Regions from separate parts of the Streptomyces sp. NPDC028722 genome, predicted to be linked through region 1. Evidence: riboswitches for the same ligand, from Rfam matches in the RefSeq annotation. Region 1 holds a riboswitch; each other region holds the start of a gene.

The links. A riboswitch is a leader RNA that binds a small molecule or an ion and turns the genes downstream of it on or off. The one in region 1 is predicted to bind cobalamin.
Region 2: another riboswitch for cobalamin. It lies ahead of AB0F03_RS13100 (HoxN/HupN/NixA family nickel/cobalt transporter); the one in region 1 lies ahead of AB0F03_RS23070 (cobalamin biosynthesis protein).
Region 3: another riboswitch for cobalamin. It lies ahead of AB0F03_RS18020 (CbtB-domain containing protein); the one in region 1 lies ahead of AB0F03_RS23070 (cobalamin biosynthesis protein).

Annotation. Positions count from the first base shown of each region.
Region 1 covers NZ_JBEZWU010000015.1:136,138-140,577, forward strand. Annotated here, with positions in the region: gene cobN (cobaltochelatase subunit CobN) at 1-547, opposite strand, end outside; gene AB0F03_RS23065 (cobyric acid synthase) at 544-2,052, opposite strand; gene AB0F03_RS23070 (cobalamin biosynthesis protein) at 2,049-2,993, opposite strand; cobalamin riboswitch at 3,106-3,248, opposite strand; gene AB0F03_RS23075 (hypothetical protein) at 3,381-3,608, opposite strand; gene AB0F03_RS23080 (inorganic phosphate transporter) at 3,644-4,440, opposite strand, start outside.
Region 2 covers NZ_JBEZWU010000006.1:351,337-355,776, forward strand. Annotated here, with positions in the region: gene AB0F03_RS13095 (nucleoside hydrolase) at 252-1,217, shown strand; gene AB0F03_RS13100 (HoxN/HupN/NixA family nickel/cobalt transporter) at 1,225-2,310, opposite strand; cobalamin riboswitch at 2,338-2,523, opposite strand; gene AB0F03_RS13105 (metalloregulator ArsR/SmtB family transcription factor) at 2,602-2,952, shown strand; gene AB0F03_RS13110 (glycoside hydrolase family 13 protein) at 3,033-4,440, shown strand, end outside.
Region 3 covers NZ_JBEZWU010000010.1:86,150-90,589, forward strand. Annotated here, with positions in the region: gene meaB (methylmalonyl Co-A mutase-associated GTPase MeaB) at 1-657, shown strand, start outside; gene AB0F03_RS18010 (histidine phosphatase family protein) at 763-1,344, shown strand; gene AB0F03_RS18015 (CbtA family protein) at 1,487-2,239, opposite strand; gene AB0F03_RS18020 (CbtB-domain containing protein) at 2,260-2,481, opposite strand; cobalamin riboswitch at 2,517-2,653, opposite strand; gene AB0F03_RS18025 (hypothetical protein) at 2,758-4,353, opposite strand.

The sequences.
Region 1 (4,440 bases):
CGCCCTTCGCCTCGATCGCGTCGCACAGCGTGTCCACGAAGGCGGTGTTGCCGCTCAGTTCGTGCGCCCGGTAGAAGAGGACGCCCACGGTGGGGCGGCCGGCCACGACCGGGCGGTCGCCGTGCACGCCGTACTCCGGCATCCCGCGCGGCCCCTCGAAGCCCTCACCGGTCAGCAGCACGGTGTCCGACAGGAACCGGGACAGCTCCAGCAGGTTCTCCGGGCCGCCCTCGACCAGGTACTTCAGCGCCTCGGCGACCACACCGGCCGGCACGGACGACTCGGCCATCAGCTCGGCGTCCGGGACGGCCTCGCCACCCAGCAGCACGGTCGGGATCCCGGACGTCCGCAGCACCGCCAGCCCGTCCTCCCAGGCGCGCTTGCCGCCCAGCAGCCGTACGACGGCGATGTCCGCGCCCTCGACCAGGGCCGGCAGCTCCCCGGCGACGTCGACCCGGGTGGGGTTGCCGATGCGGTAGCCGGCGCCACAGGCCCGGGCCGCCAGCAGATCCGTGTCGGCGGTCGACAACAACAACACTGTGCTCATGCGGGCGCTCCCGGTGGAATGAAAGGCAGTCCTTGCGGCGCGCCCGACTCGATGAGCCGCCAGAGCGCGTCGGTGTCCGCGTGCTGTTCGATCAGGTCGCCGAGCCGGTCGAGCTGCTCCTCGCGCAGCGCGGCGAAGGAGGTGTCCGGCGCGGGCACGAAGCGGCGGCCCGCGGCGGCGGCCACCTCGCGCAGGAAGGCCCGCCGGAAGCCGTCCGACTCCAGCGAGCCGTGCCAGTGGGTGCCCCAGGTCCGGCCCGCGCGGCAGCCGTCCAGGAAGGCGTCCCCGCCGGTGAGCTCGGCCACCCCGTGATGGATCTCGTACCCCTCGACCCGCTCGCCGAAGGCCTCGCCGACGGGCCGGGCGAGGGTCTTCTCGCGGGCGAAGCGGACCCGGACGGGGAGCAGGCCGAGCCCGGGGACGTGTCCGGCGCGCGACTCGACCTCGTCCTCGATGTGCTCGCCGAGCATCTGGAAGCCGCCGCAGATGCCGAGCACGGGGCGCCCCTCGGCGGCCCGCCGCAGGAGGGCGTCCGCCAGCCCGCGGTCCCGCAGCCACTGGAGCGCCCGTACGGTGCCGCGCGTGCCCGGGACCACCACGAGATCGGCGTCGGCCAGTTCCTCGGGGCGGTCCACGAAGCGCACGACGACGCCCGGTTCGGCGGCGAGGGCGTCCACGTCGGTGAAGTTGGACATCAGCGGGACCGCGCAGACGGCGACCCGCAGCACGTCCGCGCCGACCGGGGGCGTCACGGAGGACTCGCGGACGGTGCCCCGCAGGGACACTCTCAGCCCGTCCTCCTCGTCGATGCCGAGGCCGTGCCGGAAGGGCAGGACGCCGTACGTCCGCCGCCCGGTGAGCCCGTGCAGCATGTCCAGGCCCGGCTCCAGCAGCGACACGTCACCGCGGAACTTGTTCACGAGGAACCCGGCCACCAGTTCCTGGTCCTCGGGGGAGAGCAGGGCGACGGTGCCGAAGAAGGACGCGAAGACGCCCCCGCGGTCGATGTCCCCCACCACCAGCACGGGCAGCCGCGCGTTGCGGGCGATGCCCATGTTGACGATGTCCGTCCGCCGCAGGTTGATCTCGGCCGGACTGCCCGCCCCCTCACAGATCACCGCGTCATACGTGCCCCGCAACTCGGCCAGGCAGTCCAGCACCGTGCCGAGCAGGCGCTGTTGGCGGCCCCCGTGGTAGCCGCGCGCGCTCAGCTCCCCGACGGGCTTGCCGAGCAGCACCACCTGGCTGCTCTGCTCGCCGCCCGGCTTGAGCAGCACCGGGTTCATCAGCGCGGTGGGCTCGACCCGGCAGGCCTGTGCCTGCATGGCCTGCGCCCGTCCGATCTCCGCCCCTTCCAGGGTGACGAACGAGTTCAGGGACATGTTCTGCGCCTTGAACGGCGCCACCTTCACGCCCTGGCGGACCAGCCAGCGGCAGATCCCGGCCGTCACGACGCTCTTGCCGGCGTCGGAGGTGGTGCCGGCGACGAGGAGACCCCCGTTCACTTCGCACGTCCCTTCATCAGGCCGCGCGCGGCGAGCGTGGCGCCGAGCGCGAGCAGGCCGACGCGGCGGGAGAGCCGTACGGCCCGGTCGATGTCGGTGACCCGGACCGGGCGTCCGGTGCCGCCGTTGAGCACGGGCCGGTGTTCGACCCGGCCGCCGTAGGAGAGCGTCCCGCCCAGCCGTACCCCGAGGGCGCCCGCGAACGCGGCCTCCACGGGACCGGCGTTGGGGCTCGGATGCCGGGAGGCGTCGGCCCGCCAGGCCCGCGCGGCACCGCGCGGATCGGGCCCGGCGAGGGTGGCGAGTACGGCGGTGAGCCGGGCCCCGGGCCAGCCGGCGACGTCGTCGAGGCGGGCGGAGGCCCAGCCGTAACGCCGGTGGCGGGGCGACCTGTGGCCCACCATCGCGTCCAGGGTGTTGACCGCCCGGAATCCGAGCAGCCCCGGGACACCGGCCACGGCACCCCAGACGAGGGCGCCGACCACGGCGTCGGAGGTGTTCTCGGCGACCGACTCGACCACGGCCCGGGCGATGCCGTCGGCGTCCAGCGCCTGCGGGTCCCGGCCGCACAGGTGGGGCAGCCGGGCCCGGGCGGCTTCGACGTCCCCGGCCTCCAGCGCGCGCCCGACGGTTCGGGCCTCACGGGCGAGCGAGGTGCCGCCGACGACGGCCCAGGTGGCGGCGGCGGTCAGCGCGGCGGAGACGGCGGGACGGGGGCGTGCGGCGCGTGCGGCCAGCGCGCCCAGCGCGACGGCGCCGCCGGCGCACACGGCGGTGTGCAGGGCACCCCAGCCGCGGTGGTCGTGCCACAGGGCGCGTTCCACGGCTCCGGCCGCCCGGCCGAACACGGCGACCGGATGCCCGCGGCGCGGATCGCCGAGGAGCAGGTCACCGAGGAGACCGGCGGCGGCGCCGTACGCGTAAGTGCGATCGGCACCCATCGGCTCAGCCGGCCGCGGGGACGGAAGCGGTCCGGGTACGGGTCCTCGAACGGGTCCTCGATGGGCAGCCGAGCATGTCGCTGTAGGTCCTCACTCAGGGTGTCCGCGCCCTGGTTCGACGTCGATCGGCGGCGAGAGTTCCTGGCTCCCGGGGATGACTCCCCGGTGACAGTGGCGGGACCGCGCCGGATTCGCACCGGCTTCCTCTTCTGCCGCCGTAGATGGCCTGGGCAGTCCACCACGCGCCCGGAAGGGCCGTCAACTTGCCGTTGACCTGCGTGGGGAGAGTGTGCCCATCCCCACACCGCGGGACGCGCGGGACGGGTGGGAACAGGACGGAGGCTCCCCCGCACGACCGGTGCGGGGGAGCCTCCGAGAGGGTCCGGGTCAGGCCTTGGCCACGACCAGGTGGATGCCGTACGCCACCGCCGCCGCGCAGGCCGCGAAGCAGAGGTAGGCGCCGGTGACGGCGAGGCCGGCGGTGCCGCCCTGCGCCACGGCCTTCTCGCGCCGGTGCAGGCCCGCGATGCCGAGGGTGAACAGGGACACCAGGCCCACGGTGGCCACGAGGCTCACTCCGAAGACGGAGCCGAGAGCCGCCCAGTCGATCTTCATGGGGATGCTTCCTTCGGTAACCGGGGTGACCGGGCTCAGACGGTGGCGGCCGGGGCGGCCGGGGGAGCGGGCTCGGCGGCCGGGACCGGGCTGGTGGCCTGCCGTGGGAAGGCGATGTCCAGGTCGATGGCGACCGGGCCGGCCGGGGGCGGGGTCACGGCGGCCATGGCGGTGGTGATCACACCGGCCGGCTCGCCGGTCTCCTGGACCACGTGGGTGTGGTCCACGACCTCGCGGCGGGAGAACTTCCAGATCGCGGCGCTGGCGGCGACGAGGAAGACGGCGACGGCGGCGGTGCCCCAGTCACCCAGGCCGGTGACGGACTCGGCACCCGCGCCGACCAGCGCGGCGGCCGGGAGGGTGAGCGCCCAGGCGATGAACATGCGGGTGGCGGTGGACCAGCGGACCACACCGCCCTTGCGGCCGAGGCCGGCGCCCATCACCGAGCCGGAGACGACGTGGGTGGTGGAGAGGGAGAAGCCGAGGTGGGAGGAGGCCAGGATGGCGGTCGCGGCGCTGGTCTGGGCGGCGAAGCCCTGGCGCGGCTCCAGGTCGGTCAGGCCCTTGCCCATGGTGCGGATGATGCGCCAGCCGCCGATGTAGGTGCCGAGCGCGATGGCCAGGCCGGCGGAGAGGATCACCCAGGTGGGAGGGTTGGAGCCGGGGGCGATGGAGCCGCCCGCGACGAGGGCGAGCGTGATGATGCCCATCGTCTTCTGGGCGTCGTTGGTGCCGTGGGCCAGGGAGACCAGGCCGGCGGAGGCGATCTGGCCGGCGCGGTAGCCCTTGCGGGTGGCCTCGCCGTCGGCGGTGCCGCCGATGCCGTAGGAGA
Region 2 (4,440 bases), on a different contig from region 1:
GGCCGGCCGTGCGAGGTGCGCCGGGTCGTCGTACCGGCGTGGCCCCGGTCACGGAGACCGCCGCCCGGACCGCGCGGGGACGCCGTACGGGTGGCGCGGACGGCGGCGTGCGGGGGTGTCCGGGGCTGGCAGGCGTGGTCGCCCCGGTCACGGGGACCGGCGTCGCCCCCTGCTCACCGGGTCCGAGGACGACGGGGCCGGTCGTGCCGCCGGGGGCTGATCTAAGGTCGGCACGACGGAAGGAGTGCGCTGTGACCGGTGAGCCGATCCCCGTGATCATCGACTGTGACACCGGCGTCGATGACGCCCTGGCCCTGCTGTTCGCCGTACGGCACCCCGGTCTCGACCTGCGGGCGGTGACCTGCGTGGCCGGGAACACCGACGTCGACGGGGTGGTCCGCAACACGCTGACCGTGCTGGAGCGGGCGGGCGCGCCCGACATCCCGGTGGCGCGGGGCGCCGCCCGCCCGCTGATCGAGCCGGCCCGCTCGGCCCGGCACGTGCACGGCACGGACGGCATGGGCGACCTGGGCCTGCCCGCGCCCACCCGGGCACCGGCGGCCGTCGACGCCGTCACCCTGCTGCACCGGGAGATCCTCGGCTCCCCGCGCCCGGTGACCCTGGTCCCGACCGCCCCGCTGACGAACATCGCCCTGCTGCTGCGCACCCATCCGGAGGTGACGCGGAACATCGAGCGGATCGTGTTCATGGGCGGGGCCGTGGCCGTGGGCAACGCCACCCCGGTCGCCGAGTTCAACGTCTGGCACGATCCGGAGGCGGCGGCGATCCTGCTGACGGCCGGGGTGCCGATCACGATGTACGGCCTGGACGTCTTCCAGCAGGTGGTGGTGCCCGCCCCGGAGGTGCACCGGCTGCGCGCGAGCGACGAGCCCGGCACCCGCCTGGCGGGCGACCTCCTCGCCCACCGGCCGACCTCGCAGGGCGGACCGCCCGAGGCGGAGGAGGCGGGCGGCCTCGGTGACGCGGGCGCGGTGTGCGCGGTCGCCGACCCGCAGGGCATCACCACCCGGCTGCTGCCGGTGGAGGTCACCCTGGCCCCCGGCCCGTCCCGCGGGCAGACGGTCGTGGACCGCCGGCCCCGCCCCGGCGAGTCCGAGATCCACGAGGGCCGCCGCGAACAGACCCTCGTGGACGTGGCGCTGGAGGTGGACGTGGACCGGTACGTGCGGCTGTACCTGGAGACCGTCGGCCGCTAGGCCCTGTCTAGTCGGCGGTGGCCGGTACCCGTTCCGACCAGCGCTCCTCCACCCTGGCGAAGCGCCAGTACGTCAGCGCCGCCGCCCAGACGACGACGAACAGGCCGACGATGAGGTAGCCGACGTTGTCCAGGTCGAGGCCGGCGACCCAGCCGGTCAGGTCGTCGTGCAGGCCGAACTTCTCGTGCAGGACGCCGACCAGTTCGATGGTGCCGATGAAGAAGGCGACGGCGATGGACAGGCCGGTGATGGCGAGGTTGTAGAACACCTTGCGGACGGGGTTGGAGAACGCCCACTGGTAGGCGAAGTTCATGAACGTGCCGTCGAGGGTGTCGAACAGGCTCATCCCGGCGGCGAAGAGCAGCGGCAGGCACAGGACCGCGTACCAGGGCAGGCCGGCCGCCGCGCCCGAGCCGGCCATCACCATCAGCGTGACCTCGGTGGCCGTGTCGAAGCCGAGGCCGAAGAGGAAGCCGAGCGGGTACATCTGGCCCGGCCGGGTCACGGACTTGGTGAGGCGGCCGAGGAGCCGGTTCATGAAGCCGCGCGAGTCCAGGTGCTGTTCTAGCTCCTTCTCGTCGTACGCCCCGGCGCGCATGGCGCGGAACACCCGGAGGATGCCCACCAGCGCGAACAGGTTCAGGGCCGCGATGAGGTAGAGGAACGTGCCGGAGATCGTGGTCCCGAGGACGCCGAGCACCTGGTGGGTGCTGGATCCCTCGTTCATGACCTTCCCGGCGAGGGAGGTGCCGCCCGCGATGAGCAGCGCCAGCAGGACGACGACGCTGGAGTGGCCGAGCGCGAACCAGAAGCCCACCGACACGGGCCGCTTGCCGTCGGCCATCAGCTTGCGGGTCGTGTTGTCGATGGCGGCGATGTGGTCGGCGTCGAAGGCGTGCCGCATGCCGAGGGTGTAGGCGGTGACGCCGAGTCCGACGCCGAAGACGTCGGTGCCCACCCGGTAGTGCCGGGGGGCGACGAGGAGGAAGAGGATCCCGAAGGCGACGACGTGCAGGGCGACTATCACCGCCATCAGCCCCGCCGTCTTGACGGTGTCCTCACGTCGCCAGCGGAAAGACGCGGCGTCGGTCATCAGGTTCACGCTCCAGCACCTCGTGGATCACTTCGTGAGTGCCGTGGCCGGTCTCCTGGCTTACAGGTCCGCGTCCGCCGTTCCTGCCTTCCCGGTCGCGTACGACCAGTGGCCCGGCGGTTGCCGGACGGAACGGGAACTCCCTGATCACAGTGGCGAGGGCCGCGTCGATCTTGCATCGACTTCCCGAGCACCACGGCCCGCCCACCGTAGAGGGGCGGGCGGTCGTCTGCATAGCTGCGCACCTGCGCAGGTATTCAAGATCACATCGGTGCCTGCGAGGATGGCGTCATGCATCTCGTGCCTGCCGACCGAGCCGACCGTCGCACCATCGACGGTCACCGGGTGTGCGAGGCGATCGCCGCCATCGGCGACGCGGATCACCTGCGCACCTGGGCCGGCCGTTTCTCCCTCCTGGCCGACGCCAACCGGCTCGCGCTGCTGCTCGCCCTGCACCGCACCGGTCCGCTCGCCGTCTCCGACCTCGCGATCGCCACCGGCATGAACGACCCCGCCGTCTCCCAGGCGCTGCGGCTGCTGCGGGCGGCCGGGGTCGTGGCGGGGGAGAAGGAGGGACGGGTGGTGCGCTACCGGGTGGTGGACGCGCAGGTGCGCGGCCTGCTGGAGCACTGCGCCCCCTGACCGGCCGCGAAAAAGGTTCCCTTTCCGGGCAAGGTGGACAGATACAGAGTCCGTACCGTCGTCCGTCCATGGGAGCCCGCATGGCAGACCTCTCGTCCAGGAACCCCGACTGGTGGCGGCAGGCCGTCATCTACCAGGTCTATCCGCGCAGCTTCGCGGACGCCGACGGCGACGGCCTGGGCGACCTGAGGGGCATCACCGAGCGCCTGAACCACCTGGCGACGCTCGGTGTGGACGCTCTGTGGCTGAGCCCCTTCTACCCCTCCGAACTCGCGGACGGCGGCTACGACGTCGCCGACCACCGGGACGTCGACCCGCGCCTGGGCACCCTGGACGACTTCGGCGCCCTGGTCGCCGAGGCGCACCGGCTCGGCCTGAAGGTCGTCGTCGACCTCGTCCCCAACCACACCTCCGACCGGCACCCCTGGTTCCAGGAGGCGCTGCGCACCGCCCCCGGCTCCGCCGCCCGCGACCGCTACGTCTTCCGGGCGGGCCGCGGCGCGCACGGCGAACTCCCGCCCACCGACTGGCAGTCGCTGTTCGGCGGCAGCGCGTGGCGGCGGGTGCCCGACGGCGAGTGGTACCTGCATCTCTTCGCCCCCGAACAGCCCGACCTCAACTGGGACAACGAGGAGGTCCGCGCCGACTTCCGCACCACCCTGCGGTTCTGGTCCGACCGGGGGGTCGACGGGTTCCGGGTCGACGTCGCCCACGGCCTGGTCAAGGACCTCACCGAGCCGCTGCGGGACGTCGGCGACGTCGGCGCGTCCGGCGAGGAGGCCCTGCTGGTGGTCCCGCCCGGCAGCCACCCGTACTGGGACCGCGACGAGGTCCACGAGATCTACCGCGACTGGCGCAAGGTCTTCGACGCCTACAGCCCGCCGCGCACCGCCGTCGCCGAGGCCTGGGTGCCGGGCGCCCGCCGCGCCCTGTACGCCCGCCCCGACGAACTCGGCCAGGCGTTCAACTTCGAGTACCTGGGGGCGCCGTGGGACGCGGAGGAACTGCGGGACGTCATCACCGCCTCGCTGGCCACGGCCCGGGCCGTCGGTGCCTCCGCCACCTGGGTGCTGTCCAACCACGACGTCGTCCGGCACGCCTCCCGCCTCGTGCTGCCGCCCGGCACCGACCCGGCCGCCTGGCTGCTGTCCGGCGGCACGGCGCCCGCCGTCGACACGGCGGCGGGTCTCGTCCGGGCCCGGGCCGCGACCCTGCTGATGCTGGCGCTGCCCGGCTCGGCGTACCTCTACCAGGGTGAGGAACTCGGTCTGTCCGAGGTCGCCGACCTGCCCACCGAGGTGCTCCAGGACCCGATCTGGGAGCAGACCGGGCACGTCCGCAAGGGCCGCGACGGCTGCCGGGTGCCCCTGCCGTGGACGACGACCGGTCCGTCGTACGGCTTCGGGCCCGGCGCCGCCTGGCTGCCGCAGCCGGAGTCCTTCGCGGCGTACGCCGTCGAGGCGCAGGCCGGCACCGAGGGTTCCACGC
Region 3 (4,440 bases), on a different contig from region 1:
TTCGTCCGGCCCTCCCCCAGCGCGGGCACGCTGGGCGGCGTCGCCAAGGCCACCCGGGAGTCGATGGTGGTCATGGAGGCGGCCGGCTACGACGTGATCCTCGTGGAGACCGTCGGCGTGGGCCAGTCGGAGACGGCGGTCGCGGGCATGGTCGACTCCTTCCTGCTGCTGACGCTGGCCCGCACCGGCGACCAGCTCCAGGGCATCAAGAAGGGCGTCCTGGAACTGGCCGACGTCATCGCCGTCAACAAGGCGGACGGCCCGCACGAGCGCGACGCGCGGGCCGCGGCCCGGGAACTGGCGGGCGCGCTGCGGCTGATGCACGGCAAGGACGCGTTCTGGACGCCGCCGGTGCTGCACTGTAGCGCCCGGGAGTCCATGGGTCTGGACACGGTGTGGGAGCGACTGGAGCAGCACCGTACGCTGCTGGACTCCACCGGGCGGCTGGCCGCCAAGCGGCGGGACCAGCAGATCGAGTGGACCTGGGCGATGGTCCGCGACGAACTGCTCGGCCGGCTGTACGCCGACCCGGCGGTGCGCGCGACCGCGCCCGGCCTCGAACGGCAGGTCAGGGAGGGGCGGTTGACGGCGACCCTGGCCGCGGAACGCATCCTCGCGACCTTCGAGGACCGCACCGCTTCCCCGACGGAGGACTGAACCGACCGGCCCGGCCCGGCCCGGCCCGGAGGGAGCCTGGCCGGGCGTACCGTCGGTGCCGTACCGCGGCAGCCGCCGGACGGCCGACGCAGGAGGACCGACCTCGTGACGACCCGTGTCACCCTGATCGCGCCGGCGACGACCCCCTCCCTGCGGCGGGCCCGTTTCGACGACGGCGACTCGCTCGACGGCGCGGGGGCGGCCGAGGCCGGGGCGGCGGCGGAGCACGTGCCCGCCGCCGGGCAGGTCCTCACCTCCCCCAGCACCCGCTGCCGGGAGACGGCGTCGGCGCTCGGCCTCGACGCCATCCAGGCGGCGGAACTCGCCGGACTGGACGTGGGCCGGTGGCGGGGCCGGATGCTGGCGGACGTCGGTGGTGCCGAACCGGCGGCGCTGGCCCGCTGGCTGGCCGATCCGGACGCGGTACCGCACGGCGGCGCCTCGGTGCGGGACCTGTGCGAGCGCGTCGGACGCTGGCTGGAGCGGTGCGGCCGCACCGGCGGACGGACGGTGGCCGTGGTGGAGCCGGAGGTGGTCCGCGCGGTGGTGGTGCACGTCCTGGACGTGCCGTTGGCCGCGTTCTGGCGGCTGGACGTGCCGCCGCTCACGGCGACGGAGGTCACCGGCCGGTCCGGGCGCTGGAATCTGCGGCTCGGCCACCCGCTCGGCACCGCGTCCGGCCGCTGACGCCGCCCGCTGACGCCGCCCGCTGACGCCGTCCGCTGTCCGCCGTCCGCCGTTCGCTGTCCGCCGTTCGCTGTCCGCCGTCGGGAACGCGGAGAGGGCCCCTCGGACGGGTCCGAGAAGCCCTCTCGCGTCCGGTGGTGGTTCAGTGTGGTGCGGCGACCGGCCGCCCGGCGGCGGACGGTGCGGGCTCCGGGTGCAGCAGCCGTTGGGCGAACTCGCCGAAGAGCAGGCCGAAACCGGCCCACAGGACGGCCTGGACGGCCAGCGCGGAGAGACGGAACCGCCACAGCAGGGCGGCCGGGAAGTCCTTCGGCACCTCGTTGACGGCCGGCAGGAAGGCGTAGGCCAGTGCCGTCATGAAGGCGAAGGCGGCCACCGCGGCGACGGTGGCGTACCAGGTGCCCAGCCGGGGTGCGAGCCGCTTGCCCAGGAGGGTGGCGGCGACCGCGAGGAGCACGCCGAGCAGCATCATCAGGACGTACAGGCCGGTCCGCCTGCCGATGGTGCCGGGGTCACCGACGGAGGGCGGGTTGGCCGGGTACTTCAGGAACGGCACGACGTACACGGCGAGCAGCGCGCAGCCCGACAGCAGCAGCGCGATCGCCCGCGGGGAGAAGCGGCCGACGCGGCCGAGCGCGAAGCAGAAGGCGAGCGCGGCGATGCCGCCGAACGCGACCCCGTAGACGAGGACGCCGGTGGCGAGGCCGGCGGTGGACTGCACGGAGCGGGAGACGGCTTCCGCCCCGTGCGTGTGGGAGTGGGCGTCCTCGAAGCCGATCGCGCTGTCGACGCTCGGCTCGCCGAGGAAGTAGGCGGTGAGCAGGGCGAGCACGCCGGCGGCCAGGCCGGCGAGCATGCCCCGCACGAGGAGGTTCCTCACCGTCGCGGAGTTCATGGATGGGGGCGTCCCTCGCGTCAGTGGCAGGGGAAGCCGAGCAGATGGCGGGCGTCGTGCACCCACTCGTGGACGTCCGTGCCGTCGAACACGGAGGTGGCGCCCTGTTCGGCGCCGACGAAGTACAGCAGGACGAGCATGAGAATGCCGAAGAAGACCGCCCACGGAGCGATGGCCTTCAGCGGCAGTTTCGCCGGTACGGCAGGGATGGTGGCTGTCGGCCGGGCGACGGTCTGCGCCATGGCAGGACCTCCTCTGGGAGTTCGCGTCCCATCTCGGTGGTGCACAGGACGACGGCCACGGGTCTGACTCACGAACACCCGGAGGCTCTCGCATACAGTGGCGCGACCGTGCCGGAGTTCCACCGGCTTCCGTCGACCGTCGTCGATTCGGACCGACCGTACCGCCTGGTGCCCGTACGGCCAAGGGCGCACTCCCGGCGGACGGGCGGCCGGACGCCGTCGCCCGCGGCATCGGCGTACGCCCCTCGGCCGTACGACGCGACCGGCCGGGGCGAGTCACAGGTGCAGCCCCACATGGTTCACGATCAGGCGCTTGCCCTCGGGATCCAGGGCGAAGTAGATGCGTCCGGCCTCGTTGGGCGACACGGCGTCCCGGACCTTGATGTGCGGCAGCCCGTCCCGGCGCTTGTCCTCGAACGTGAAGTAGCGCTTGTCCTTGTTCTTGCTCAGCTTCTCGTCGCTGTTCGCGAACCTCAGCCCGTGCTGGTCGTAGAACCACTGGTCGAGCCGGGGCCGCTTGCCGGGCTTGGTGTACAGGTCCATCGCGGCCTGCGCGAGGGCGATCAGCTGGTCGGTCATCTCCTCGGGATACGGGTACTGGGAGGCCTTCCAGGCGCGCGCCGCCCGCACCGTGAACACGATGCGCTCCTCCGACGTCCTGGCGAGAGCCTCGAACGTCGGTACGGCGTCGGGGCCCAGGACCGGGATCCCGTGCCAGACGTCCGGCTCGGCGGCCTGTCCGCTCCCGCCCCGCGACAGGTCCAGGTACAGGTTCTTCCAGTAGTCCCGGTCCTGGCGCAGCGCCTCGGCGGCGGTGGCCTCGGACTGCGCCTTGTCACGGTCCTCCATACAGCTCTGGGCCATGTCCTCCCACGACCTGGCGTCCTCCTCCAGCTGCCGCGCGCGTTCCTTCAGCGCCTGGAGTTCGGCGGTCGTGTCGCCGGCCGCCTGCGCGCGCGACAGCCGCTCTGCGGCTCTGCGTGCCCCCTCCCGGTACGAGGCCTGCCGTGCCCGCTCCCACGCCGTGTCACTGCCCCGGGCGATGACGGAGAGATGGGCCAGCGACGGCATCAGCCGCCTGCTCACGAAGGACGGCTGGGACATCTGCTCCCGCGAGTAGGCGGGATGTTCCAGGCCGAGGTTGGGCCAGACCAGCCGGGCCCCGCCGCTGGGGACGGCCACCTGTTCGTGGACCCGGCGCACGGCCTGCGCGGTGACGTAGTTGAGCGTCACGACCTGGGCCAGTCCGGCGAGTTGTCCCGAGGCGTCGGCCGCCGTGGTCCAGGCCGCCTGGTCCCGGGGGTGCATCAGCAGGATGGGAAGGCGTGTGCTCAGCGCGAGCGACTCCAGCAGCACGGCAGCGTGCCCGGGTTCCCGGATCCGCTCGTACCGCCCGGTGGCGCGCTGGCCGAGCACCCGCACATCGAGTTCGCCGTCCGCCAGCACCGCGCGCAGCAGCTGGGGACGTCTGAGCCGCGGGCTCTGCACCGGCGCGATCCAGCCGTCGGGGATCTCCCTGCCCATGACGACCCGGAGTCCCCCGCCGCCGTCCTCCGTCCGGGAGACCGTGACGCGGGTGACGAACTGCGCCGGGCCGTCGGACAGCGGCTGGTGGATGGTCATCCGCAGCGCGCGGGCGCGCTCGTCGCCCGCCACGGACCAGCTCACCTGCCGTTCGCCCTGCCCGGGAACCTTGCTGGTGAGCACCGCCCGCCCGGCGCGGTCGAGATCCGCGGGGTACGGGGCCGGTAACCGGCCACGGTCACCGAGCCAGGCGGCGAGATGGTCGCGGAGCCGCTCGTACACGTGTCCCGGCCACCGGGCGGACCGGGCGTCCTGGACGTCGAAAGCGACGGCATACAGCACCTGCACGGTGGCTCCCCTCGGCCCCGGACGCCCCGGTGAGCGGACCGGGTCCCCCCTCGAACACGGTCAGGGCATCGCTTGAGGGGTCACCGT